3 regions of the Cobetia sp. UIB-001 genome follow, and region 2 is predicted to be linked to each of the others. Evidence: predicted binding sites of a transcription regulator. Region 2 holds the regulator's gene; each other region holds the start of a gene.
What was found. Region 2 encodes sigma-54, which starts transcription at its own class of promoters, with help from an activator protein. Its sites were predicted from a motif close to TGGCACNNNNNTTGCTNT; they were not measured.
Positions count from the first base shown of each region.

Region 1: the regulator sigma-54 is predicted to act here: its motif matches at 3,146-3,163, upstream of HA399_RS02055 (NarK family nitrate/nitrite MFS transporter).
Region 3: the regulator sigma-54 is predicted to act here: its motif matches at 3,374-3,391, upstream of HA399_RS05470 (amino acid ABC transporter substrate-binding protein).

Region 1 is NZ_CP058244.1:454,100-462,136, forward strand. It holds gene dbpA (ATP-dependent RNA helicase DbpA) at 1-307, shown strand, start outside; gene HA399_RS02045 (GNAT family N-acetyltransferase) at 559-1,131, shown strand; gene HA399_RS02050 (hypothetical protein) at 1,271-1,438, shown strand; gene HA399_RS02055 (NarK family nitrate/nitrite MFS transporter) at 1,560-2,918, opposite strand; gene HA399_RS02060 (ANTAR domain-containing response regulator) at 3,481-4,056, shown strand; gene HA399_RS02065 (CmpA/NrtA family ABC transporter substrate-binding protein) at 4,107-5,315, shown strand; gene HA399_RS02070 (TetR family transcriptional regulator C-terminal domain-containing protein) at 5,483-6,103, shown strand; gene preA (NAD-dependent dihydropyrimidine dehydrogenase subunit PreA) at 6,264-7,616, opposite strand; gene HA399_RS02080 (NAD(P)-dependent oxidoreductase) at 7,616-8,037, opposite strand, start outside.
Region 2 is NZ_CP058244.1:818,772-826,808, forward strand. It holds gene rapZ (RNase adapter RapZ) at 1-50, opposite strand, end outside; gene HA399_RS03440 (PTS sugar transporter subunit IIA) at 188-658, opposite strand; gene hpf (ribosome hibernation-promoting factor, HPF/YfiA family) at 668-976, opposite strand; gene HA399_RS03450 (RNA polymerase factor sigma-54) at 1,637-3,085, opposite strand; gene lptB (LPS export ABC transporter ATP-binding protein) at 3,319-4,056, opposite strand; gene lptA (lipopolysaccharide transport periplasmic protein LptA) at 4,060-4,638, opposite strand; gene lptC (LPS export ABC transporter periplasmic protein LptC) at 4,747-5,430, opposite strand; gene HA399_RS03470 (HAD family hydrolase) at 5,430-5,999, opposite strand; gene HA399_RS03475 (KpsF/GutQ family sugar-phosphate isomerase) at 6,126-7,193, opposite strand; gene HA399_RS03480 (calcium/sodium antiporter) at 7,293-8,037, opposite strand, start outside.
Region 3 is NZ_CP058244.1:1,291,258-1,299,294, forward strand. It holds gene rimK (30S ribosomal protein S6--L-glutamate ligase) at 1-402, opposite strand, end outside; gene HA399_RS05460 (RimK/LysX family protein) at 600-1,109, opposite strand; gene HA399_RS05465 (DUF3549 family protein) at 1,610-2,734, opposite strand; gene HA399_RS05470 (amino acid ABC transporter substrate-binding protein) at 3,515-4,249, shown strand; gene HA399_RS05475 (amino acid ABC transporter permease) at 4,397-5,071, shown strand; gene HA399_RS05480 (amino acid ABC transporter ATP-binding protein) at 5,068-5,832, shown strand; gene HA399_RS05485 (late competence development ComFB family protein) at 6,024-6,290, opposite strand; gene HA399_RS05490 (cation:proton antiporter) at 6,490-8,037, opposite strand, start outside.

The sequences.
Region 1 (8,037 bases), 360 kb from region 2:
CCTCGAGCAGACGCTGGAAGCCGAGCCGCTGCCCTCGAAAAGCATGCTGACGCGCGAGCCGTTCCATGCGCGCATGGCGACGCTGCAGATCGACGGTGGCAAGAAGGACAAGCTGCGCCCCGGCGACATCCTCGGCGCGCTGACCGGTGACGGCGGCCTGGAAGGCAGCAAGATCGGCAAGATCAAGGTGCTGGCGCGGACCACCTTCCTCGCCGTGGAGCGTGATGTCGCCAAGTCGGCACTCACCCAGCTGATGAACGGCAAGCTCAAGGGGCGCTCCTTCCGCGCGCGTCGTCTCAAGAGCTGAGGCGGGCAGCGTCGGCGCAATGCTCGAGCAGTGTCGGTGACGTGTCTGACCGGTAGCGGCGAGAACCCTGAGAGGGACTGAACCAGGCATTTCATCTGCCATGCGACCTTGATATCACCCCAAGCGATGCCCGCCACCACGGCGGGCATCGTGCTTTTTGAGCAGCAGATTGACGCTCGCAGCCGCTGCGGGCGGTGGCTACGCTTGAGGTAACGTCCCTGACCATCAGGGCGCTGATTCGGTACCTCGTGATGACTGCCAACGCCGTCGATAATCTTCGCATTCGTGAAGAACGTCTCATTGATCATGAGCGCATCTACCGCATTCATGAATCCGTCTTTGCCGGCCATCGTGAAGCGCGCCTGGGTGACAGATTGCGTCGAGGCAATCTGGCGCAGATCTCGCTGGTGGCCGAGCGTGTCACCGACCCGGAGACCGGTCGCCACCTCAGTGAAGGCGAGGGCGGCCTGCTGGGGCATGTGATGGTGTCGCGCGTGGAGCTTTCCGGCTACCCGGACCGCGTGCTGATGGCGTTGGCGCCGCTGGCGGTGCTGCCCCAGCATCAGCGTCACGGCATCGGCAAGCGGCTGGTGATCTCGGCGGTCAAGCGCTGCCGGCTGCTGGGGGCGGGGGCCGTGGTGGCGGCAGGCCATGCGGATTTCTATACCCATCTGGGCTTTCATCCGGCGTGTCATTACGGGCTCTACTGCCATCATGACGACGTGCCGGGTTCCTTCGTCGCCTTCGAGCTGCTGCCGGACTACCTGGAGGGGCTGGGCGGTGAAGTGCAGTTTCCCGATACCTTCTCTGAGCTTGGTATTTGATCAGCAACAGGCAACTCGGCGTTGCGTGACCCTTGAAACTACAAGGCTCCCGCTCCATGTCATGGGTAACACCACGTGGCAGCCTGAGTGTGATGGCAGCTGTCGCGTCATTCCGACCGATGATTCAAGGAGAGACATCATGAAGCTCAAGACTCTGGGTAGTTCGCTGATGATTGCCATGCTCGGTCTCGGTGGCCTGTCGCTCGCCGGTTGCGAGGACGAAGGCCCGATGGAGAAGGCCGGTGAGAAGATGGACAACGCCGTCGAGGAAGCCGGTGATAGCGTCGAGAACGCCACCGATAGCTGAGGCTCGGCTGTCAGCGCCGCGATGAGTCGCCGCTGACCTGAGCTGTCGCCAGACACAAGAAGGCCCCGCCTCCCATGAGACGGGGCCTTCTTGTGTCTGGCTCGGGGAGAGGGAAATCCGCTTATGCCGAGGCGGGCTGCTGCTCGCTCTGTTGCTTGCGGTCCGCGACGGCGGCGTCGTAGGCGCGGCTTTCCTCGGCTTCGGTGGCAGCGCTGAAGCGCACCAGCAGCGCGAACAGCGAGATCACGATCACGCCCATGCCCAGGTACATCAGGCCTTCCTGGTAGGTCAGCTCCTCACTGCGGAACAGGAAGCCCGCGGCGACCGCGCCCGCGTTGCCGCCCGCGCCGACGATACCGGCGACCGCGCCGAGCGCCTTGCGATTGACGAAGGGCACGATACCGAAGGTCGCGCCTTCCGCCATCTGCACGAAGAGGCTGAAGACCAGCATGATGCCGATGGCCACCGCGAGGGTTTCCATCTGGGCGAAGCCGACCAGCGCGACGCCTTCACACAGCAGCGCGATGAACAGCCAGCGCACGCGGCCCTTGAGGCCGGACTGGCGGGCGAACAGGTCGGAGAACACGCCGCCCAGGGTGCGGGCGAACAGGTTCATCAGGCCGAACAGGCCCGCGATGAGACCGGCGGTGGCAAGATCGAGATCGAAGTGGTCGAAGAAGTAGATGGCGGCGACGTTGTTGATGGTCAGCTCGACCCCGAAGCAGGCGCCATAGACGAGGAACAGGGCCCAGACGCGGATGTCGCGTGCCGCCGCGCCGAAGGTGGCGCGCATGCTGTATTCCTTCTCGGCCTTGGGCAGCTCACCACGCTCACGCAGCTCGCTGAAGTTGCCGTCCGGCGCATCCTGGGTGAAGAAGTAGTAGGCGATACCGGTCAGGAACAGCACGATGCCCGGCACGACCATCGCCAGACGCCAGCCCAGGGTCTGCTCGACGCCCAGCATCAGCAGGCCGGCCATCACCAGCGGCATCAGCATCTGGGTGGTGCCGCCGCCCAGGTTGCCCCAGCCCGCGGTGGTGGCGTTGGCGGTGCCGACCACGTTGGGGCCGAACATCACGGAGGTGTGGTACTGGGTGATGACGAAGGAGGCGCCGATGGCACCGATGGCCAGACGGGCCAGGAAGAAGGATTCGAAGCTGTCGGCGAAGCCGATGCACATCACCGGCAGCGAGCCGAGGCACAGCAGCCAGGTGTAGGCCTTGCGTGGCCCGATGCGATCACACAGCACGCCGATGGCGAGGCGCACGATCACCGTGATGGCGACGGAGGCGATGATGGTGTTGCCGATCTGGGTCTTGGTCAGGCCGAGGTCGTCACGCACCACGGCCATCAGCGGCGCGATGCCGAACCAGCCGAAGAAGCAGACGTGGAAGGCGAACCACGACATGTGGAAGGCGCGCATTTGCGGGGTGTTGAAGCTGAACAGCCGGATGCGGCTGGCCTTGTTGCGGATATCCATGAGTGGGCTCCTGATTCAGCGTCGGTGCCGGGCACGAAGTCAGGTGTGCTCGGCGAGTGGTCGAACGGCTGTGAATGAACGACAGCAAGGGCGCCTCGTCATTGAGGGGCCTGGTTCGACGCACTCGTACTCCGAAGAGCCTGGTCCACGTCATGGATAGCGATGGCAGCAGTCGGTGATGCCATGGTTGCCGGCAGCAGAGCGTCTGTGCGGCAAGTGACAGGAACAAAGCAAGTAGCGCGCCAGTTGCGGGGGTGTGGGCGGGACAAGTCCCAGAAGATCAATGGCTTGGCGAGGGCAATAGGTTGGCACGCGCAGGCGGTGTCCCGGGCTGGATGCGCGCTCGATGCGCGCTGGCGGTGCGTCAGCAAGGCGCGAGGTACCAGTCTGGCGCACGCAGATGGCGCTGGGAGGGTCGGGCAGGCGCGTGCCTCATTGCAGTGCAGCGACGCTTTCGGCTCGGCCGCTCTGAAGGCCTTTGGCCGCAGGGTTGCACCAGATTGCGGCACGAATCCTGCTTGGGTGTACGGCAAGTCTCATGCCCGACCCAAGGAAACCTGACATGCCCGTGACCGTGCTGATCGTCGATGTCCGCAGTGAGCGCTCCGCCGCGCTGGAGCAGGCGCTATTGAGCGCCGGCTTCGAGGTGGCGCTGCGCGTTGACGAGCACGAGGACCTGCACGCGCTGGTCGAGCAGCATCAGCCCGATGCGGTGATCATCGACGCCGACCTGCCCAGCCGCGACACCCTGGAGCATCTCGGCCAGCTGGGGCGACGCTATCCCAAGCCGATGATCATGCTGGCCAGTGAAGATGCCCCGGACCTCGTGCGTGAGGCGGCTGGCGCCGGTGTCTCGGCCTATGTGGTGGACCACGTCATGCCAGCGATGGTGCGCAGCATGGTCGAGGTCGCCATCACCAGCTTCGAGGCGCACCGTGCGCTCAAGGGGGAGCTCAACCGTACCCAGACCACATTGGTGCAGCGGCGCAGCGTCGATCGCGCCAAGGCCGTGGTGATGGAGACGCGTGGGCTCAGTGAAGATGCCGCCTACCAATACCTGCGCAAGACCGCCATGAACCGGCGCCTGGCCCTGCATGAGCTGGCCGATGAGCTGCTCAAGGCCGCGCGTCGGCGCTGAGCCGGTCGCCGTACTGTCCTTCTCTCTCGATCGTTCAAGAGGTGTGCGTGATGCCCACAGATGTACCCCTGAATGGCCATCAGCTGACGCTGGGCCTGATGCCACTCAATGATGCCGCGCCCTTCGTGGTCGCTGAGCAGTTGGGGCTTTTCCGCGAGGAGGGGCTGGCGGTGACACTCAAGTGGCAACCCTCGTGGGCGGCGTTGCGTGATGACCTGCAGACCGGTGTGCTGCAGGGGGCGCAGATGCTGGCGCTGATGCCGCTGACCTCGACCCTGGGCCTGGATGGCCGCGCCACGCCGGTGATCAGTGCCATGACGCTCAACCTGGGCGGCAACTCCATCACGCTGTCGCGCGCGCTGATGGCCACCCTCGGCGAGGACGGCCACGACCTCTCCAGTCCGTTGCAGGTCGCGAAGGCGCTGGCGGCGCATGTGCACGAGCGCAAGCAGCGTGGCGAGCCACTGCTCAAGCTGGCCAGCGTGCATCCGTTCTCTTCGCATCGTTATCTGTTGCGCTACTGGCTGGCGGCTGGCGGCATCAATCCGGATCGCGACGTCGAGATGCGCGCCGTGGCGCCGCCGCTGATGGCGGCACAGTTGGCTAGCGGTGCGCTGGATGGCTTCTGTGTCGGTGAACCCTGGAACAGTCTGGCGGCGGCGCAGGGCATGGGGCAGGTGGTGGCGGGCAGTCACGATATCTGGCGCTTCGGGCAGGAAAAGGTGCTGGGCGTGCGCGAGGACTGGGCGGAGCAGCATCCGCTGGCGCATCAGGCGCTGATTCGCGCGCTGCTCAATGCCTGCGCCTGGCTGGACCGCCCCGGCAATCGGGACAGGGCCGCCGAGTGGCTGCACGAAGAGGGCATGCCGGAGGTGCCGATGAGCGTGGTGACACGCGGGCTGGAAGACGTCGATGTCGAGCAGTCGGTGGACGACTTCCAGCAGCACAATCCCGGCTGGACCATCTTCCATCGCTATGCGGCCAACTTCCCGTGGCGTTCCCAGACGCGCTGGTACATCGCCCAGATGCAGCGCTGGGGGCATCTGCAGGGCTTCAATGACGAGGATCTCGAGGCGACGCTGACACGTTGTGTGCGCCCGGATCTCTACCGCACGGCGGCCCGCAGGCTGGGCATGGTGGTACCGGTGGCGGATGAGCGCAGTGAAGGCACGCATCCGGCGCCCTGGTGGCTGAGCGGTGAGGCGGGCCAGGTGCCGATGCCGGCGGATGGCTTCATCGACGGCGCGGTCTTCGAGTGATGTCACGGGCGCGGTTCTTGCCGATCCGCGCTGGCGCGGGATTGCACAGCACTTGCAGAGAAGTCGTCGCCCTTGCCGGATGACAGGGCAAACCTGACGGCTCAGACATGTTGGCAGTGCGGTTGTGATATTCTCATCGCACTGCCAGCACCGCGTCAGGGGATCGCATGACCACTCGCAAGTCTCAGATTCGCAAGGATAATGTCGGCCGCATCCTGCTCGCCGCCGAAAAGATCTTCGCTCTCAAGGGCTATGTCGGCGCCAGCATGGTCGATATTGCCGCCGAGGTAGAGCTGCCCAAGTCCAATCTGCATTACTACTTCAGCACCAAGGAAGCGCTGTATCGCGCGGTGCTCGATGGCCTGCTGGCGCTGTGGAAGGAAGATGCGCTGTGCTTCGAGGCCTACGACGACCCGCAGCTGGTGCTCTCCACCTACATACGCGCCAAGATGATGCACTCGCGCCAGCGCCCCTATGGCTCCAAGGTGTGGGCCAGCGAGATCATGCAGGGTGCGCCGGTGCTGGGCGAAGAGCTGACGGTGTGGCTCGAGGAGTGGGCCGAGATGAAGAAGTCACGTCTGCGCCAGTGGATCGGCGAGGGCCGCATCGACAACGTCGATGCCTCTGCCTACCTGTACATGATCTGGGCCAGCACCCAGCATTACGCCGACTTCGATCATCAGATCGCGGTGCTCAATCAGGGCAAGGCGCTGAGTGATCGGGAATTCGAGCAGGCGGTGCAGAACGTGACGCGGGTGCTGCTGAAGGGTGTCGGATTGTCCGCCTGAGATGGCGGGTAACTTCATGGTTATATTATCATGAAGCTAATCACGATCATCATTGCTGGATCATCAAGCCAATCAAGAAGGGGCTGCCATTGCTGGCAGCCCCTTTTTTGGTTCCCATCTATTGCTAGCTGCGCCCCGCGATCAGAGGAGCATCAGGCGATCAGGCCGCGCGATGCGGATTGCGCGGGTCCTCCATCCAGTTCATGTACGGCTTGCCGGTGTCCTGCACTTCCATGCTGATGCAGTCCTCGACCGGGCAGGTGATCTCGCACAGGTTGCAGCCCACGCAGTCGGCGTCCTTCACCTCATAGCGGGCGGTGCCGTTGTCCTTGGCCAGATGCATGATGGCCTGGTGCGAGGTGTCCTCGCAGGCGATGTAGCAGCGTCCGCAGCCGATGCACTTGTCCTGGTCGATGCGGGCGATCACCTGATAGTTCATGTCCAGCTGCTTCCAGTCGGTGGTGTTGGGCACCGCCGCGCGGGAGAACTCGTCGATACGCTGATAGCCCTTGCTGTCCATCCAGCGCCCCAGGCCGTCCTTCATCTCCTCGACGATACGGAAGCCGTGCAGCATTGCCGCCGTGCACACCTGCACGCTGCCCGCGCCGAGGGCGATGAATTCCGCGGCATCCTCCCAGTTGGAGATGCCGCCGATGCCGGAGATCGGCAGGTTGGCGGTTTCCGGCGTGCGCGCTATCTCGGCCACCATGTTCAGTGCGATGGGCTTCACGGCGCTGCCGCAATAGCCGCCGTGGGTGCTGCGGTCACCGACGATGGGATGCGCGACCATGCGGTCGAGATCCAGATGGGTGATGGAGTTGATGGTGTTGATCAGCGAGACGGCATCGGCGCCGCCACGCCAGGCGGCCTTGGCCGGTTCACGCACGTCGGTGATGTTGGGGGTCAGTTTGACGATTACCGGCAGCGAGCTGTAGGTCTTGCACCAGCGCGTGACCTGCTCGACATACTCCGGCACCTGGCCCACCGCCGCGCCCATGCCGCGTTCCGGCATGCCATGGGGGCAGCCGAAGTTGAGTTCGATGCCGTCACAGCCGGTGGCCTCGACCTGCGGCAGGATGGTCTTCCAGGCCTCTTCCTCGCACGGCACCATCAGCGAGACGATCAGCGCGCGGTCCGGCCAGTCCTTCTTGACCTGGGTGATCTCGCGCAGGTTGATCTCCAGCGAGCGGTCGGTGATCAGCTCGATGTTGTTGAAGCCGCTGACCTCGCCATTCGGGCCATAGTGCGCCGAGTAGCGGGAGGAGACATTCACCGCGGCCGGGTCTTCACCCAGCGTCTTCCAGACCACGCCACCCCAGCCGGCCTCGAAGGCGCGTACCACGTTGTAGGCCTTGTCGGTGGGCGGGGCGCTGGCCAGCCAGAAGGGGTTGGGGGCGCGGATGCCGGCGAAGTTGACCGACAGATCGGCCTTGTAGCTGGCGACGTGATCGCCGCTTGATCCAGCACCTGCCGGGCGGGCGTTGTCGTCATTGAGCGGGGTATGAATGGTCATCAGGCGGCCTCCACCTTGAGCATCAGATCGTGATGGATGGCCTCGGCGGCCAGCTTGCCGTGGGCGACGGCTTGAACGGTCAGGTCCTGCCCGCGGGCGATGCAGTCACCGCCGGCATAGACGCCGGGCAGACTGGTGCGCAGCATCTCGTCCACCTCTATCCTGGCCCCCTCGCGGGCCAGCCCTGCGGCATGGGCGTCGCTCAGGCTCGCGTCATCGAAGCCCTGACCGATGGCGGTGAAGGCCCCATCGCAGGCCAGCGTGAAGGTCTCGCCGGTATCGACGAGGCGACCATCCTCGACCCGCGTGCGCGCGAACTGCATCGCGCTGAGCGCGGCGTCATCACCTTCTTCGCTTCTACCACTATCGTCTGCCACATCGATCGCCAGCGGGCGCGCCCAGGTGTGGATCATCACGCCAT
Region 2 (8,037 bases):
GCGATGGATTTCCCGGAGCCGGAGCGGCCGCTGATGATCACGATCTTCATGAAGTGCTCTCCAAGGGCGAGGTCAACGTCGAAAGAATGCAGGGGTGGGGCAGAAGGCTGCCCGCTATCAGTGCGCTGTACGTCGGCCGATGGAAGGCCAGCAAGACGAAAGCCCGGACGATGTCCGGGCCTGTCATTCAGCGCGCCGGTAATTCGGCGATGGCTTGGGTCAATGCCTCAAAGAGTGCACGCTGGCTGTCTGCCTGGCGCAGGGCCGAGCGATTGGTCGGGGAATTGAGCAATTCCGCAACCTGCCCGAGCAGCGTCAGATGGGTCTCATCCGCTTCCTCAGGCACCAGCAGCACGAACAGCAGATCGATGGGTTCTCCGTCGATGGCATCGAAGTCGATGGATTCACCGAGCTTCAGAAACGCAGCGATTGGCGTCTTGCAATGCGGGCTGCGTGCATGGGGCACGGCCACACCGTGGCCAATGCCGGTCGACCCCAGTCTCTCGCGCCCGATCAGGCGCGAGAAGACTTCCTGGCTATCCAGGCTGGGAATGTTCTGTGCGATGAAGGTACTGAAGAATTCAAGCACCCGCTTCTTGCTCCCCCCGGGGACACCGTACAGCGTGCGCTCGGGGGGAAGGATCTGATCAAGTGTCATGGCTGAAGGTCAACGGGTCCCGGTGCCCTGAGAGCGAGCCTGGGACTTTTCCTTGTGTTTGACCAGCTGGCGATCCAGCTTGTCGGCGAGCGCGTCGATGGCAGCGTACATGTTGGGGTCTTCTGCCAGGGCGTGGAGGTCAGCGCCTGCCGCGTGCAAGGTGCAGGCAGCCTGCTGGCGCTCCTTCTCGATCGACAGTGTCACCTGAACATTGGTGATGTTGTCGTAATGCCGTTCGAGGCGAGCGAGCTTCTCGTTGACGTAATCGCGGAGAGGATCGGTAAGTTCCACATGATGCCCGGTGATATTCACTTGCATGGACACGCTCCTTTATCCAGCGGGTTGCCATTCAATTGTAACCCTTTTTGACTACGAGCAAACCCTGATCGGACGCTCTGCAACAGGCTTGACGGCCACCGTCTGGCGATGTTTTCGCACCCTTGCCAGTGGCGTCAGATGTCGTGAGCGTCTGTACCGACAATGCCCAAGCTTTGCGCAAAGATCAACGCTGCGCTGCATCGTGGCTCAGTGCTTGTCTTCAACTCAGTGAGGGGTAACGGAGTGGACTTCAAGGGCACGTCTGGTGGGTGGTGCGTGAAAGACGCGCAAGAAGGCGGGTTTTCGTCGCCAATCCCTGCATGTACGTCGCCTTTCAGGCGCTTCGATTGCGTGGGACAAGCGGCGTTCCGGGAGGTTCTTCGGGTGTCATCCAGGTGCAATACGCGCAAAAGTGACTTTAAAAACATGCGATTGACGGTAAATGACGCTGCCGGAACGGCGGTTTTTTGCCGTCATTCTGCGCGCTGTCATGGGCCATGACGGGCAATTGACGAGCGGTTGACGGGATGACAGAGCGCGCGACAGGCGTACCGCTACTCGCGAAGTCAGAGGCTGATGAGCGGAAAATCCAACGCTTGAGGTTGGTGGCGGCTGCCATTGTGGAGGTGAAAGCAGGGCATGGCAGCCGCAGGTGACGCGTCAGGCCAGACGCTTGCGCTCGCTTGAGGACGGAATGCCCATCGCTTCGCGGTACTTGGCCACGGTACGACGTGCGACCTCGATGCCATCGCTGGCAAGCAGATCGACCAGGCGCGAGTCAGAGAGAGGCTTGCGGGCCGGCTCTTCCGCGATCAGCTTGCGGATGCGGGCACGAATGGCGGTGCTTGAGTGGGCGTCGCCACTGCCGCTGCCACCGACCTGGCTCGAGAAGAAGAACTTGAGCTCGAAGACGCCGCGCGGGGTGTGGATGTACTTCTGGGTCGTGACCCGCGAGATGGTCGATTCGTGCATCTCGACCACTTCGGCGATGTTGGCCAGAATCAACGGCTTCATCCCTTCCTCGCCTTGCTCGAGGAAGTCGATCTGACGCGCCATGATCTCGCGGCCGACCTTGAGCAGGGTGTCATTGCGCGATGACAGGCTCTTCATCAGCCAGCGCGCTTCCTGCAGGTTGTCCTTGAGGAAGGTGTTGTCGGCGGACTTGTCGGCACGCTTGATCAGCGCGGCGTATTCCGGCTGGATGCGCAGCTTGGGCAGCGCTTCCGGGTTGAGCTCGACCTGCCAGCCATGGCGGGTATGGCGCACCAGCAGATCAGGGATCACGTAATCGCTGGCGGGCTCGCCCCAGGCGGATGCCGGACGCGGATCGAGCGCGCGTACCAGGCGGATGACGTGATCCAGCTCGTCATCGTCAAGGCTCAGGCGGCGCTTGAGCAGCTTGCGGTCATCGTTGCCCAGTGCCTCGAGGAATTGACGTACCAGGCGGCGCGCCTGCGCCAGCAGCGGCAGATCATCCGGCAACAGTGCCAGTTGCAGCAGCAGGCATTCGCGCAGATCACGGGCGAAGACGCCGGTCGGGTCGAACTGTTGCAGACGCAGCAATACCTGCTCGAGCTCGGAGGCCTTGAGGCCGGGCAGGCCCTGGCCGCGCAGGCCATCGACCAGCTCGTCGAGTGACAGGCTCAGATAGCCGGCACCGTCGACGGCATCGATCAGGCTCTCCGCCATCTGGCGTTCACGGCCATCGAGGTCGGTCATCGCCAGCTGCCAGCGCAGGTGGTCCTGCAGGCTCTCGACGCTGGTATTGCGATCGAAGTCCGGCCCTTCTTCACTCCCGCTGCCACTGCCGGAGCTGGTCAGGCTACCGGCGTGGTCCTGGTAGAGGTCCGACCAGTCACTGTCGAGGGGGTATTCCTCGGGAATCTCGCTCGAGGAGTCGGCAGTGGAGATCTCGCTCGAATCCTGTGTCTCGACGACATCCAGCGACTCGTAGTCCTCGTCGAGCTCCAACATGGGGTTGGACTCGAGGGCTTGCTGAATCTCCTGACGCAGGTCGAGCGTCGACAGCTGCAGCAGCTGGATCGCTTGCTGGAGCTGCGGCGTCATGGTCAGCGAGGTGCCGAGGCGGAGTTGCAGGGTGGGTTTCATGGAGTCAGTCAATTCACGGCAAAGGAACGTGCTTACTACGCTATACCGTGACTCGGGGCACTGACAAGTGGTTGCCGTGAATATTCAAGCAACTTGCATGCCATGTTTCCACCAAGGTGGTATGGACGTCATGCATGCGTCTGATGTCAGACATGAAAAAGCCGCTACGCGATAAAATCACGCAGCGGCTTTCGAAGCTTTTACCTCGCGAGGACTCAGCGCAGGCGCTGACCCTAGAGCGTGAACTCGTGGCCCAGGTAGACGTCGCGCACCTGCTGGTTGGCCAGGATGGAGTCCGCATCACCGTGGGCGATGATCTGGCCATCGCCGACGATATAGGCGGTGTCACAGATATCGAGTGTCTCGCGCACGTTGTGGTCGGTGATCAGCACGCCGATGCCTCGGTCGCGCAGTTGACGCACGATGCTCTTGATCTCGCCCACCGAGATGGGGTCGACGCCGGCGAAGGGCTCATCGAGCAGCACGAAGTCCGGCTCGGTGGCCAGTGCACGGGCGATCTCGACCCGACGACGCTCGCCGCCGGACAGGCTCATGCCGGCGCTGGCGCGGATGTGCGTGATGCTGAATTCCTCGAGCAACTCTTCAAGGCGTGCCTTGCGGCCATTGCGATCCAGGTCCTTGCGGGTCTCCAGGATCGCCATGATGTTGTCGGCCACCGACAGCTTGCGGAAGATCGACGCTTCCTGCGGCAGATAGCCGATGCCGGCACGTGCACGCTGGTGCATGGCGGCAGCGGAGAGGTCCTTGTCATCGATGGAGACGTTGCCGGCATCGGCGCGCACCAGCCCGACGATCATGTAGAACGAGGTCGTCTTGCCGGCGCCATTGGGGCCCAGCAGGCCGACGATGTCGCCTTGGCGGATCTCCAGCGAGATGTCCTTGACCACCTTGCGGCCCTTGTAGGCCTTGGCCAGATGGCGAGCGCTCAGCGTACGCGGAGTAGCAGTCATGACTCAGTTTTCCTTGCTGGCATTGGCGCCGCGCGGCGTCAGAGTCATGTGCACGCGACCGCCTTCGGTCTGCTGTGCCGTCTTGCTGTTGTTGGCGTTCACCTGGCGCTTGTCGAGGAAGTACTCCACGTAGCCGCCTTCGAAGGTGTCATCACCTTTCTCGAGACGCGCGTTGCCGACCAGCTCCACGCGGCGCTCCAGTGCATGGTAGCGGATGGTGTCGGCCCAGCCCTTGACCAGCTTCTCGTCGGGCGCCGGTTGCTGTTCCAGGTAGGCACGCTTGCCGGTGGCCTTGACCAGCGAGATCTCGCCGCTGCCGGCGCGGCTGATATCGACACGGCTGGCATCGAGTTTCATGCTGCCCTGGCGCATCTCCACCTGGCCGGTGTAGGTGGCGGTACCGGCCTTGTCATCGAGCGACAGGGCGTCCGCGGCGATGTTGATCGGCTGACTGGCATCGCTGTCCAGCGCCATGGCGGCCGGGGCGAAGGTGGACATGCCCAGTGCCAGGCAGAGCGCCATGACACCGCTGTTGAGGGTCTGGCGACAGGCCGTCAAGGGCTTGCGAGTCGTGGAAGTCATGGTGGCTCCTTGGCATGACGGGGTCGCCGCCCGAGCAATGATGCCATCGAGCGGCAGAGAAGAAGGTGGTGCGGCGCGGGTCATGGCGTGACGGCCAGCCCGGCGGGTTCATTCACCGCTGGCAGGCGCTGCCTCGAAGGTGCTGTTGACGCGCCCATCATCGGAGGTGGTGCTGTCGGTGCCCGAGTCGATGCGCTCGGCTTCCTTGCTGGCCTCGCTCTGGCCCGTGCCGGGTTGCAGGACGCTGCGAACACGGCCCTGCAGCACGGCGGAATCCTGTGAGAGGTCGGCGCTGAAGCTGTCGCTTTCGACATGCTGGCCATTCTGGGTGATCACGACCGGTACGTCACTCCAGGCGCGATTCTGATCACGGCTGTAGTGCAGGACATCGGTATCGAGGGTCCAGCGGTCATCGGGCTGGCGCAGTCTGGCATTGCCCTCGAGGGTGAAGGTGTCGCCGCCGGCGCTCAACACGCCACTGTCACCCGTGGCATACCAGCGGCGGTCTTCACTGTCGTTGGTGCGAATCTTCGGGGTCTGCGCCCGGGTCACGTCATCGCCTGGCGTATGCTCGATATGCGGCGAGGTCATGGACTGGATCGCCACGCCGCGCGCATCGAAGCGTGTCATGTCTGCCCCGTCGAGATAGTAATCCGGCTCACTGCTGTCGACCTCGACATTGACGGTCGATTCCAGGCTGTTGCGCTGCTCGATCAGCGCCAGCACGCCACCGACGAGCAGCAACAGCAGCATCAGCCAGAGGCGCGGAGAAGGGCGGGGCAGACGTAACATCAGGGGCGCGACTCCTGCAGGTAGGTATCCAGCACCGAGGCCCAGTGGCCCTGGGCCTTGAGCAGCAGATCACAGAGCTCGCGCACGGCGCCATCGCCGCCCTGGCGTGAGGTGACCCAGTTGGCCTCGCTCATCACGTAGGCCATGGCGTTGGGCACGCTGACGCCGAGACCGACACGACGAATGGCTTCGCGGTCCGGCAGGTCATCGCCGCAATAGGCGACTTCTTCCAGCTCGATCCCGTGCTCGCGGCACAGGTCGGTCAGCGCGACCAGCTTGTCTTCACGGCCCTGGATGACATCCTGAATGCCCAGTTCCTTGGCGCGACGCTCGACCATCGGCGAGCTGCGGCCGGTGATCAGCGCGACGCGAACGCCACTGCGCAGCACCAGCTTGAGGCCATGGCCATCCTGGACGTGGAAGGACTTGGTCTCGACACCGTTGGCATCGTAGTGCAGGCGGTTGTCGGTGAGCACGCCATCGACATCCAGCGCCAGCAGACGCACGCGGCGTGCGCGGTCGATGATGTCCTGCGGATATTCTTCGCTCAGGGAATTCGTGTCGCTCATGGTCTTTCTCCTCGCACTCCGTGCATGCTTGACGCTGTCCTGTGAACGGCGCTGATGGGCGTTGAGCGGTGGCGTCTTGCCGGGACGATCTGCCGTCGAACAGAGACAGCGAACGCCCGCGGGAGTTCAGATCACGCCGCTGGCCAGCAGGCCGTGCATATGGATGGCTCCGATGGGGTGCTCATCCTCGTCACAGACTACCAGAACGCTGATGCGGTTTTCTTCCATGATGCGCACCGCTTCGGCGGCCAGCATGCTGGCGCGCACGGTCTTGCCGCCACGGGTCATGACATCATCGACCTTCAGCGCGCGCAGATCGCCGTGCTGGTCGAGGGTGCGGCGCAGGTCACCATCGGTATAGACGCCGACCAGGTGGTCGTCATCATCGATCACGCAGGTGAAGCCCATACCCTGACGCGTGATCTCGAGCAGTGCATCGCGCAGCGGGCTGCCGAGTGTCACGCGCGGCAGGGCGTCGCCATGATGCATCACGTCCTGGACACGCAGCAGCAGGCGTCGACCCAGGCTGCCGCCCGGGTGGGAAAGCGCGAATTCCTCGGCAGTGAAGCCGCGGGCCTCCAGCAGTGCCACCGCCAGGGCGTCGCCCATCACCAGCGCGGCGGTGGTCGAGGCGGTCGGTGCCAGATTCAGCGGGCAGGCTTCCTGGGCGACGCTGGTGTCCAGATGTGCATCGGCGTCACGCGCCAGGGTCGAGCCGGGTTTGCCGGTCATCGAGACCAGCGGGGTGCCCATGCGCTTCAAGAGCGGCAGCAGCGCCGTGACCTCGGCGGTCTCTCCGGAATTGGACAGCGCCAGTACCACATCGGCCGGCGTGATCATGCCCAGGTCGCCATGGCTGGCTTCACCGGGGTGGACGAAGAAGGCCGGCGTGCCGGTGCTGGCCAGGGTGGCGGCGATCTTGCTGGCGACATGGCCGGATTTGCCCATGCCGGTCACGATGACGCGGCCCTTGGTGGCCAGCATCAGCTGACAGGCGCGGTCGAAGTCGTCATCGAGATGGCTTTCGAGCGCGGCGATGGCCGCTTCCTCAATGGCGAAGGTACGGCGGGCGCTGGCGCGAAAATCCGCCTGGCTGGCCGGAGTCTCATCGGCGGCGGACTGGCTGGCGGCGGTCTGACTTGAAGCAGAGGCGCCAGGCGCGGTGGCGTGCGGGGTGCTGGAAGGCTCGGTCATGATCGAATTGTTGCCTGTGGTTGGCCAGGGCTCAAACCGCGCGGAAAGGGCGTGTCATCCCGCGCGGCGGCGTGGCGAACGATGATGAAGACGCTGCCGTCAGCGAGTCAGGCTGATGGCAAGCCAGGCCGTGTAGGCCAGATAGCAGGCGAGCAGGATAACACCTGGGCCGCGACCGATGCGCCCACGGCGCTGCCAGATGAGCAGCGCGGCCAGCAGCAGCGTCAGCCCCAGCATCACCGGATAGTCACGGCTTATGGCGCTGCCATCCACCGGACCCGGTGCCAGCAGGCCCGGCACGGGCAGCACGGCGAGGATGTTGAACAGGTTGGAACCGATGACGTTGCCGATGGCGATGTCGTGGTGGCGCTTGAGGGCGCTGGCCACGCTGGCGGCCAGTTCCGGTAGGCTGGTGCCGATGGCGATCACGGTCAGGCCGATGATCAATTCCGGCACGCCGAGTGCCTGGGCGATGTCTGTCGCCCCCCACACCAACGCACGCGAGCTGGCGATCAGCACCGCCAGCCCGACCAGCAGCCAGAAGATGGCGCGCCCGGTGCTCATCTCGGGCACGTCATCCTGGCTTTCCGCCTCGCTCGGCGAGTCGACCTTGAACAGCCACACCAGCGTGAAGACCAGCAGGGCCAGCAACAGGATGCCATCGAGACGCTCGAGCCCGCTGTTGGACAGCGCATAACCGCCCAGTGCCGTGGCCGCCAGCAGCAGCGGCAGCTCGCGACGCACCAGCCCGAAATGCACCGGAATCGGGGCGATCAGCGCCGTGACGCCGAGCACCAGGCCGATATTGGCGATGTTGGAGCCCAGCGCATTGCCGGTCGCGATA
Region 3 (8,037 bases), 470 kb from region 2:
CTTGACCATGGTGATCAGGTCGGGGATGTCATCCGGCGAATGCGCGAAGCCGGTGACCGGCAGGCCCAGGCCCTTGCGCGACAGCAGCTGCAGGGAGCGCAGCTTGTCGCGTGAGCGGGAGATGGCCACGGAATCATTGACCACGTAGGTGCCCATCATCTCGAACTGACGCAGCACGGCGCAGCCATAGAAGGTGACGGAGGCACCGATGCGCGGCACGACAGCGTCGAAGTGCTCGATCTCGGCGCCCTTGTAATGGATGGACGGGCGGTGCGAGGCGATGTTCATGTAGCAACGCAGCGTGTCCACCACGCGCGCGGTGTGGCCACGTGCCTCGGCGGCCTCGATCAGGCGACGGGTGGAGTAGAGGCGTGAGTTACGTGACAGGATACCGATATGCATGAAATCCTCCGGAGCCGAATGGGCCAGACAGAGATAGGAATGAATCAGAACAAGACTGACGTGATGCCCGTCAGGAGGCGTGGTATTCGCCGGTGAAGCCTTTGTTGTCTCGAGGCGTCACGCGATGCAGATGGCAGCGGGGCCAGCGTCTTGAGGCGAGATGCCGAAGCATGCCGCCGCGCGCCTGGCTGGTGCCGTCAGGGTTCGCCATGCAGATAGGCGGCGCCCGGTGCGACCAGCAGGCGACGCAGGGCACGGCGCCCCAGCAGAATGGGGTGACGCATCTGGGAGCGGTCCACCAGCGTCATGTCGATATCGTAGTCGAGCCCGGCCAGCTTCATGCGCGAGCGGATCGCGTAGCGCCATTCGGCCTGACCATTGGATGAGCGCACGCGGCGGCGATCATGCACCGGCGTCTCGACCGTATGCGGCGGGGAGTCGCTACCGCCGGTCCGGGTGATGAAGCGAACCCACAGATCATCGTTGTGTTCGAAGACCTCGATGCTCTCGGCATGCAGCGCACTGGAATGCGCACCGGTGTCGATCTTGGCATTGAGGTGCAGCTTGAGTTCCGGCAGCTCGATCAGCTCACGCCGACCCACCACGCCGCGCGGACGAAAGCCCAGCAGGTCATGATTCAGTGTCTTGAGATCGAGGGGCGGTGCCTTGTCGATGTGATGACGCGAAGTGTTCTTGTGATGCGACATGTTTCATCCTGAATCAGAGGGCGTGAGCGAAGCGGGCAGCGGCTCACGGCATGAAGACACCGGGCAGGCGCGGCACAACGTAATGTGCGTTGCCGGCATGGCGGGGTAATGGCCAGGCGGGCGCGCAGCATAGTCACTTAACGTACTGACAGCAATCCTTGCTGAAGCCTCTTTTTTCGCCTCACGAATCGGAGATGACGGTGGCGCTGACAATGCCCGGCAAAACCGCCCCGGGCACGCGGTCATGGCACGCGGTCATGGCGCGCTTTCATCGCCGCCAGACGCCTCGCTTGCGGGCGCTGGGCAAGTCACCCACGGCCACAGGCGCGGGTGACATCGTGCCGGTGGCGCGTCGCAACTTGCCCTGTTCACCGGTGCCGATCAGCCCCGATTCCATGCCTTGAGCAAGTGTCCGATAGAGTGTCTGTTCAAGTGTCCGATCAAGTGTCGTGGGTTATGCGCATGATCTCAAGCACTGTCACCTGCGGGCATGCCCGGCGTCAATGACGCGGGGCAGGATTGCCGGTATCGGCCTGGCGGGTCAGGGCGGCGAGCGCCTGACCCAGCGGGCTGTCCGCACTTGCGTTGCGCAGCGTCATCAGCACCGGCAGACGCAGACGCGGAATCAGGGCGAGGTCGCGGGCCAGGGCGGCGAAGTTGGCCTGCGGGCAGCTGGCCAGGCGGGTCAGGAAGGCCGGCAGACGTTCGGCATCTTCCAGGTGGGCGTAGCCGCGCGCAGCGATTGCGACCAGCACGTCGACATTGACGGCCTCGTCGTCGGCCAGCAGGGCATCGATCCACTCCGCCGCCGCAGGCCGTGGGCTGGCACCGGCGGCCCGCAGGCAGGCGCACAGCGTCTCCAGGTCCCCCAGGTCACGCGCGGCCTGGCCACGTGCGATCAGGGCGGAGAGCAGCTCGGTCTCGTATTCCTCAGGCAGCTGGCCAGCCAGCTGGGCATGGGCGGGCGGTGCCTGCTCCAGACACAGCGCGATGGCGCGCAGCGGCGTGTCCGGCAGATCAGCCAGACGCTGCACGAAGGCGGCGGCAAGCTCGCCGGACAGCTCGCCGCGTCGTGTCAGCACGTCGGCGATGCCCTGCAGGCCGAGTGACGGCCAGTCATCCAGCGGTAGCTGGGCGGTGAGATACTGCTCGGCGAGCTCGTAGTACTGGCTGGCAGGGCAGTCACAATCGAGGCTGGCACGGGCGTGCAGCATGGCGCGCAGGCTGTCGTCCGGCGTGAAGGCCAGCGGGTTGTCCTGCATCAGGTTGTCGATCTTGCCTGCCTCGGCCTGCTGGAGATCAGGCCGGCCGACGGTCAGCGCCGTCTGACCCAGCGTCGTGATCAGGCGTTCGAGGAAGGCGTCGCGTTGTGCGGGAGACAGACGACCTTCCTCATCCAGCGGCAGGGCCAGAAACCACACCAGCGGATCGTCGAGCCCGGCCGGCCGGAACACGCATGCCAGGCGCGCCTGACCCTTGAAGGGCTGCTCCCACGGCTGCTGTTCGGTCTCGAAGGCTTCCAGTTGCTCAAGACTGAGCGGCGCCAGGGTGCGACCCAGGTGATAAAGGTGCAGCTCGGCGCCGGTGCGTGTGAAGAAGTTGCTCAAGGAAGAAAGAGGAGTCATGAGGCTCACCACGGCTGTGTCTCCGCCACGCCTTGGCTTGGCGTGCGGAAGAACGGAAGAAAAGAGTCTTGTCGAGCATCATTGCCAGGCGTGGCATGTGTCGTTGAGTGACAGCTGCCGGCGCGTGACATGTGCCTGAGCATGTCTGGAATGGCAGCGACTTTAGCGATTCACCGGCTGTCATGCCACCCGCTGGCGTGTGATGGCGGCCAGAGGGAAGAGGGCGACCTGATCCTATTATGGCCGCTCTTTCGACCCGTGACGGCTTGACAGATGACGCGGCACCTCAAGTCCCGGTGAGCGTTTTGCAGGTTGATGATTTTTTGATCAATTTTCGTCATCCCACGGCTGGCGCGGCTTGCAGCGTGACCGAGACGGGTTATCCACAGCATCGTCCACGGATGGCGTGAATAACTGTCATCCACTTGTCGTCAGGCTGACATCTAACGCTGCAGGTAGCCCAGACGGCGTCACTGGCCCGCCATGACAGGCATGCTAGAATCGCGCTCATTGACAGGAATGCTGTCTTATTCCTTCTGGTTATGACCTTAAGGGATGAAATGATTGGGAATGCGGGGCAGTCCCGTTATCCTATACAACCAAATCACATATAAAAGGCTGTGCTTATACCTGTTCTGTTGGCTCGACATCCGCGTTCAACCGAATGTCAGCGACCGTCCAGCGCCAATGGCCCAGTCTTGCGATCCACGAGGAATCCCGATGCGCCAATCACGTTCGCTCGCAGCTGTCTTCTCTTCTACCGCTCTCAAGGGCGCCGTGATGGCTGCCGCGCTGGGCGCGACCACCCTGGGCAGCCTGGCGGCACAGGCTGACACCCTCAAGGTCGGCATGTCGGGCGGCTACTTCCCGTTCACCTTCGTCAAGCAGGACAAGCTGCAGGGCTTTGAGGTGGATGTCCTCAACGCCGTCGGTGAGATCACCGGCGACGACATCGAATTCGTGACCATGAGCTTCTCCGGCCTGATCGGCTCGCTGGAAGCCGGCCGCATCGATACCGTGGCCAACCAGATCACCATCACCGATGCGCGTAAGGCCAAGTTCGCCTTCACCCAGCCCTACGTCTACGACGGGGCCCAGGTGGTCAAGCGTCGCGGCAATGACGAGATCACCGGCGTCGAGTCCCTCAAGGGCCACAGCGTGGCGGTCAATCTGGGCTCCAACTACGAAGCGCTGATGAAAGAGCTGCCCTACGCCGACCAGATCGACATCAAGACCTATGAGTCCAACATCGAGCAGGACACCGCCCTGGGCCGTGTCGATGCCTTCGTGATGGACCGCGTCAGCGCAAGCCAGGTGATCCAGAAGACGCCGCTGCCGCTGGAACTGGCTGGCAAGCCGTTCTCGCGTCTCGAGAACGCACTGCCGTTCCGCAAGGACGCCGAAGGCGAGGCCAAGCGTGACGAGGTGGATGCCGCGCTGACCGAGCTCAAGGAAAATGGCCGTCTGGCCGAGATTTCCAACAAGTGGTTCGGCAACGACATCACCACGCCTTGAACATTGCCCGCTGCGCCCTGATACAAGGGCGCATGCCAGGATGTCATGTGCAAACGGGGTGACGGCTTGACCGTCGCCCCGTTGTCGTCATGTCGACGGGTGTCTTTCCAGACCCTCAGCCAAGCCCCCAGCCTGTCCGGATAACGAATGGATACTCTCAATATCGATTACATGCTTGGCCTGTTGCCGGTCATGCTCAAATACCTGCCACTGACACTCAAGATGGCCTGTATCGGCATGGTGGCCGCGCTGGTACTGGCTTCGCTGTTGGCGGTAGTGCGGGTGCTCAAGGTGCCGGTGCTGAATGCGCTGACCATCGTGTTCATCTCCTTCTTCCGCGGCACGCCGCTGCTGGTGCAGTTGTTCCTGTTCTATTACGGCCTGCCGCAGGTGATGGCGTTCCTGACCCAGATCGATGGCGTCACCGCGACGATTCTCGGCCTGACGCTGCACTTCTCGGCCTACATGGCCGAATCCATCCGCGCCGCCATCGTCGGGGTCGATCGCAGCCAGACCGAAGCGGCGCTCTCGATCGGCATGACCAATGTCCAGCTGATGCGGCGCATCGTGCTGCCCCAGGCGGCCCGCGTGGCGGCCCCCACGCTGATGAACTACTTCGTGGACATGATCAAGTCCACGTCGCTGGCCTTCACGCTGGGGGTGACCGAGTTGATGGGCGCGACCCAGAAGGAAGCGGCCAGCAGCTTCCTGTACTTTGAATCCTTCATCATGGTGGCCATCGTCTACTGGGTGATGGTGGAAGGGCTGTCCTTCGTGCAGCGCTGGATGGAGAAACGTCTCAACAAGGCCTATCAGCGATGATTGCAGTCAGAAACCTGGTCAAGAAATTCGGCGGGCAGGCCGTGCTCGATGGCATCACTCTGGAAGTGAAGCAGGGTGAGATCATCGTCGTCATCGGCCCGTCAGGCACCGGCAAGTCCACGCTGCTGCGCTGCATCAACTTCCTCGAGCAGCCCGATGGTGGCGAGATCCAGATCGGCGAACGCAAGGTCGAGGCCACGCGCGCCAGCCGTCACGACATTCTGGGACTGCGTCGCAGCAGTGCCTTCGTGTTCCAGAACTATGCGCTGTTCGCCAACAAGACGGCGCTGGAGAACATTGCCGAGGGCCTGATCGTCGTCAATGGCTGGCCCAAGGCCAAGGCGCACCAGCGGGCGCGCGAGATTCTCGAGCGTATCGGCATGAGCGAGAAGGCGGACGCCTTCCCGGCGGCTCTGTCAGGCGGTCAGCAGCAGCGTATCGGCATCGGGCGCGCCATGGCCGCCCAGGCCGAGGTGATCCTGTTCGATGAGCCGACCTCGGCACTGGACCCGGAATGGGTCGATGAGGTGCTGGAGCTGATGAAGCAGCTGGCGGTCGAGCGCCAGACCATGATCGTGGTCACCCACGAGATGCAGTTCGCGCGGGAAGTCGCCGACCGCGTCATCTTCATGGAAGGCGGACGTATCGTCGAACAGGGGCCGCCGAGTCAGCTGTTCAGTGCGCCGAAGGATGACCGTACGCGCGCCTTCCTGCGCAAGGTGCTGGATGAAGTGCCGCCGCAGTGCGCCGAGGGAATCTGATGCTGCCCGGTTGAGGAAATGACTCTCAGGTCACGTGAGGTAACGCCTCGGGCAGTACCTGCGACAGACACAACGGCCACCGCGATATCCTTCGCGGTGGCCGTTGTCGTTTCTCTGGCGGTGATCATTGATCCGCTTCTGGTGTTGCAGGGCGCGTTCAGGGCGACGCTTCATGGGGCCGCAGCGCGTGGCTAGCCATGGCGGGGCATCGAACGCACCTTGTCGAAGGCTTCCTGAAGCGCCATCGAGACGCGCTCTTCCAGCAGCTCCTGTTCGGCGGGCGCCATGTAGAACGCCATGTCGACGTCGTGGCGGATATAGCGGGGCGCCAGCTGATTGAGCGCGATGCAGGCCACGTCTTCGCGGCTGTCGACATCCATGGCGTGGCTATCGGGATGCAAGCGCAGCTGGTCGAGCACCAGCTGCTCCATGTAGTTGTGTACGCCTGCGCTTTCCATGTGTATTGCCTCCTGGTGATGGGTGCTATCTCCCATGCAGGGCCGTGCCCCCTGACATGTCGGTCCCTTCAGTGTGCTCAGCAGTATCTTCATCCGAGCTGACTCTCTGTGACGCTCTCCCATCCACTCGCCAGCGCGGTTGCTGGCGGCAGGACAGCAGGCGGCGGAGTCTTGGGTGTCGCCTGCCGCTCAAGGTCTTTCAGCCGGTCAGCAGGCGGGTTTCCGCCTCTTCAATATGATCAGCCAGTCCCGATAATACCAGTGTATCGCCACACGCCAGCGTCAGGTCGCCGGTGGGTTCTTCCAGGTTCTCGCCACTGGCGCGCACCACGCGTGAGACGAGAATGCCGCACACTTCCGGCAGGGCGATGTCGTCCAGTCGCCGGCCACAGGCCCAGGCATCGGCGGTCAGCGTCAGCGGATGACGCCGCAGCAGCGGGTTGCCGCGTTTGTCGGTCAGCTGGGACTGCTGACCATGAAAATAGCCATGCAGCATGCTGTAGCGCGCCTCGCGCGCATTCTGGATCGAGCGCGCCACGCGGCGGAAGGGTACCTCGAGATTGACCAGTACATGCGAGACCAGCATCAGTGAGCCCTCGAGCACCTCGGGAATCACCTCGGTGGCCCCGGCGGCCTTGTAGGTCTCGAGGTCCGCGTCATCCTGGGTGCGCACCAGCACCTTGAGGTTCTCGAGCTCCAACGGCTGGATGGCGCGCAGAATGGCCAGCGCGTGCGAGAGCTGATTGACGGTAATCACCACCTGACGGGCGCGCTCGATACCGAGTGCGCGCAGGATTTCCAGTCGCTGCGCATCACCGAACACCACCGGCTCGCCGGCGCTGGCGGCCTCGTGGACGCGGATGGGGTCGGCATCGATGGCGATCCACTCAAGTTTCTCCTGAGTGAGAAATCGCCCCACCGTCTGGCCGACACGCCCGAAGCCGCACACGATGACATGGCCACTGAGCGGGGCGGTGGCGGCGCTCAGCTCCGCGGTGGTGTGCGGGTTCTCCTGAGTGGGCGTGGTGGAGCGGCACAGGCGGCGCGTCAGTTGCTGGTTGTGGCGAATCAGGCTCGGCGTGACCACCAGCGAGCCGATGATGATCGCCACCACCAGGCCCACGGTCTCGTTGTCCATCAGGCGTTGCTGACTGGCCAGGGCCAGCAGCGCGAAGCCGAATTCACCGCCCTGGGACAGCACCAGGCCAGTGCGCAGCGCGCTGTCCAGCGGGCGGCCGGAGAGGCGCGCCAGTCCGGTGATCAGCAGTGCCTTGGTCGCCAGCAGGCAGGCCACGCCGATGACGACCCAATACCATTGGGCCAGCAACACCTGCGGGTCCAGCAACATGCCCACCGAGACGAAGAACAGCCCCAGCAGGATGTCGCGGAAGGGTCGGATGTCGGCCTCGATCTGATGGCGGAAATGGCTCTCGCCGAGCATCATCCCGGCCAGGAAGGCGCCCAGCGCCATCGACAGGTGCAGGCTGTGGGTCAGCCAGGCGGAGAACAGCGCCACCAGCAGCACGGTGAGCACGAACAGCTCTTCCGAGCGCGCGCGCGAGATTTCCTGGAACACGAACGGCAGCACCCACTTGCCGATCATCAGCATCACCGCCACCAGCCCGAGCCCCTTGATGAGCATCAGGCCCAGGTCACTGAGCAGCTGGCTGCCATCACCGGCCATGGCCGGAATCAGGATCAGGAACAGCAGGGCGGCGAGATCCTGGAACAGCAGCACGCCCACGGC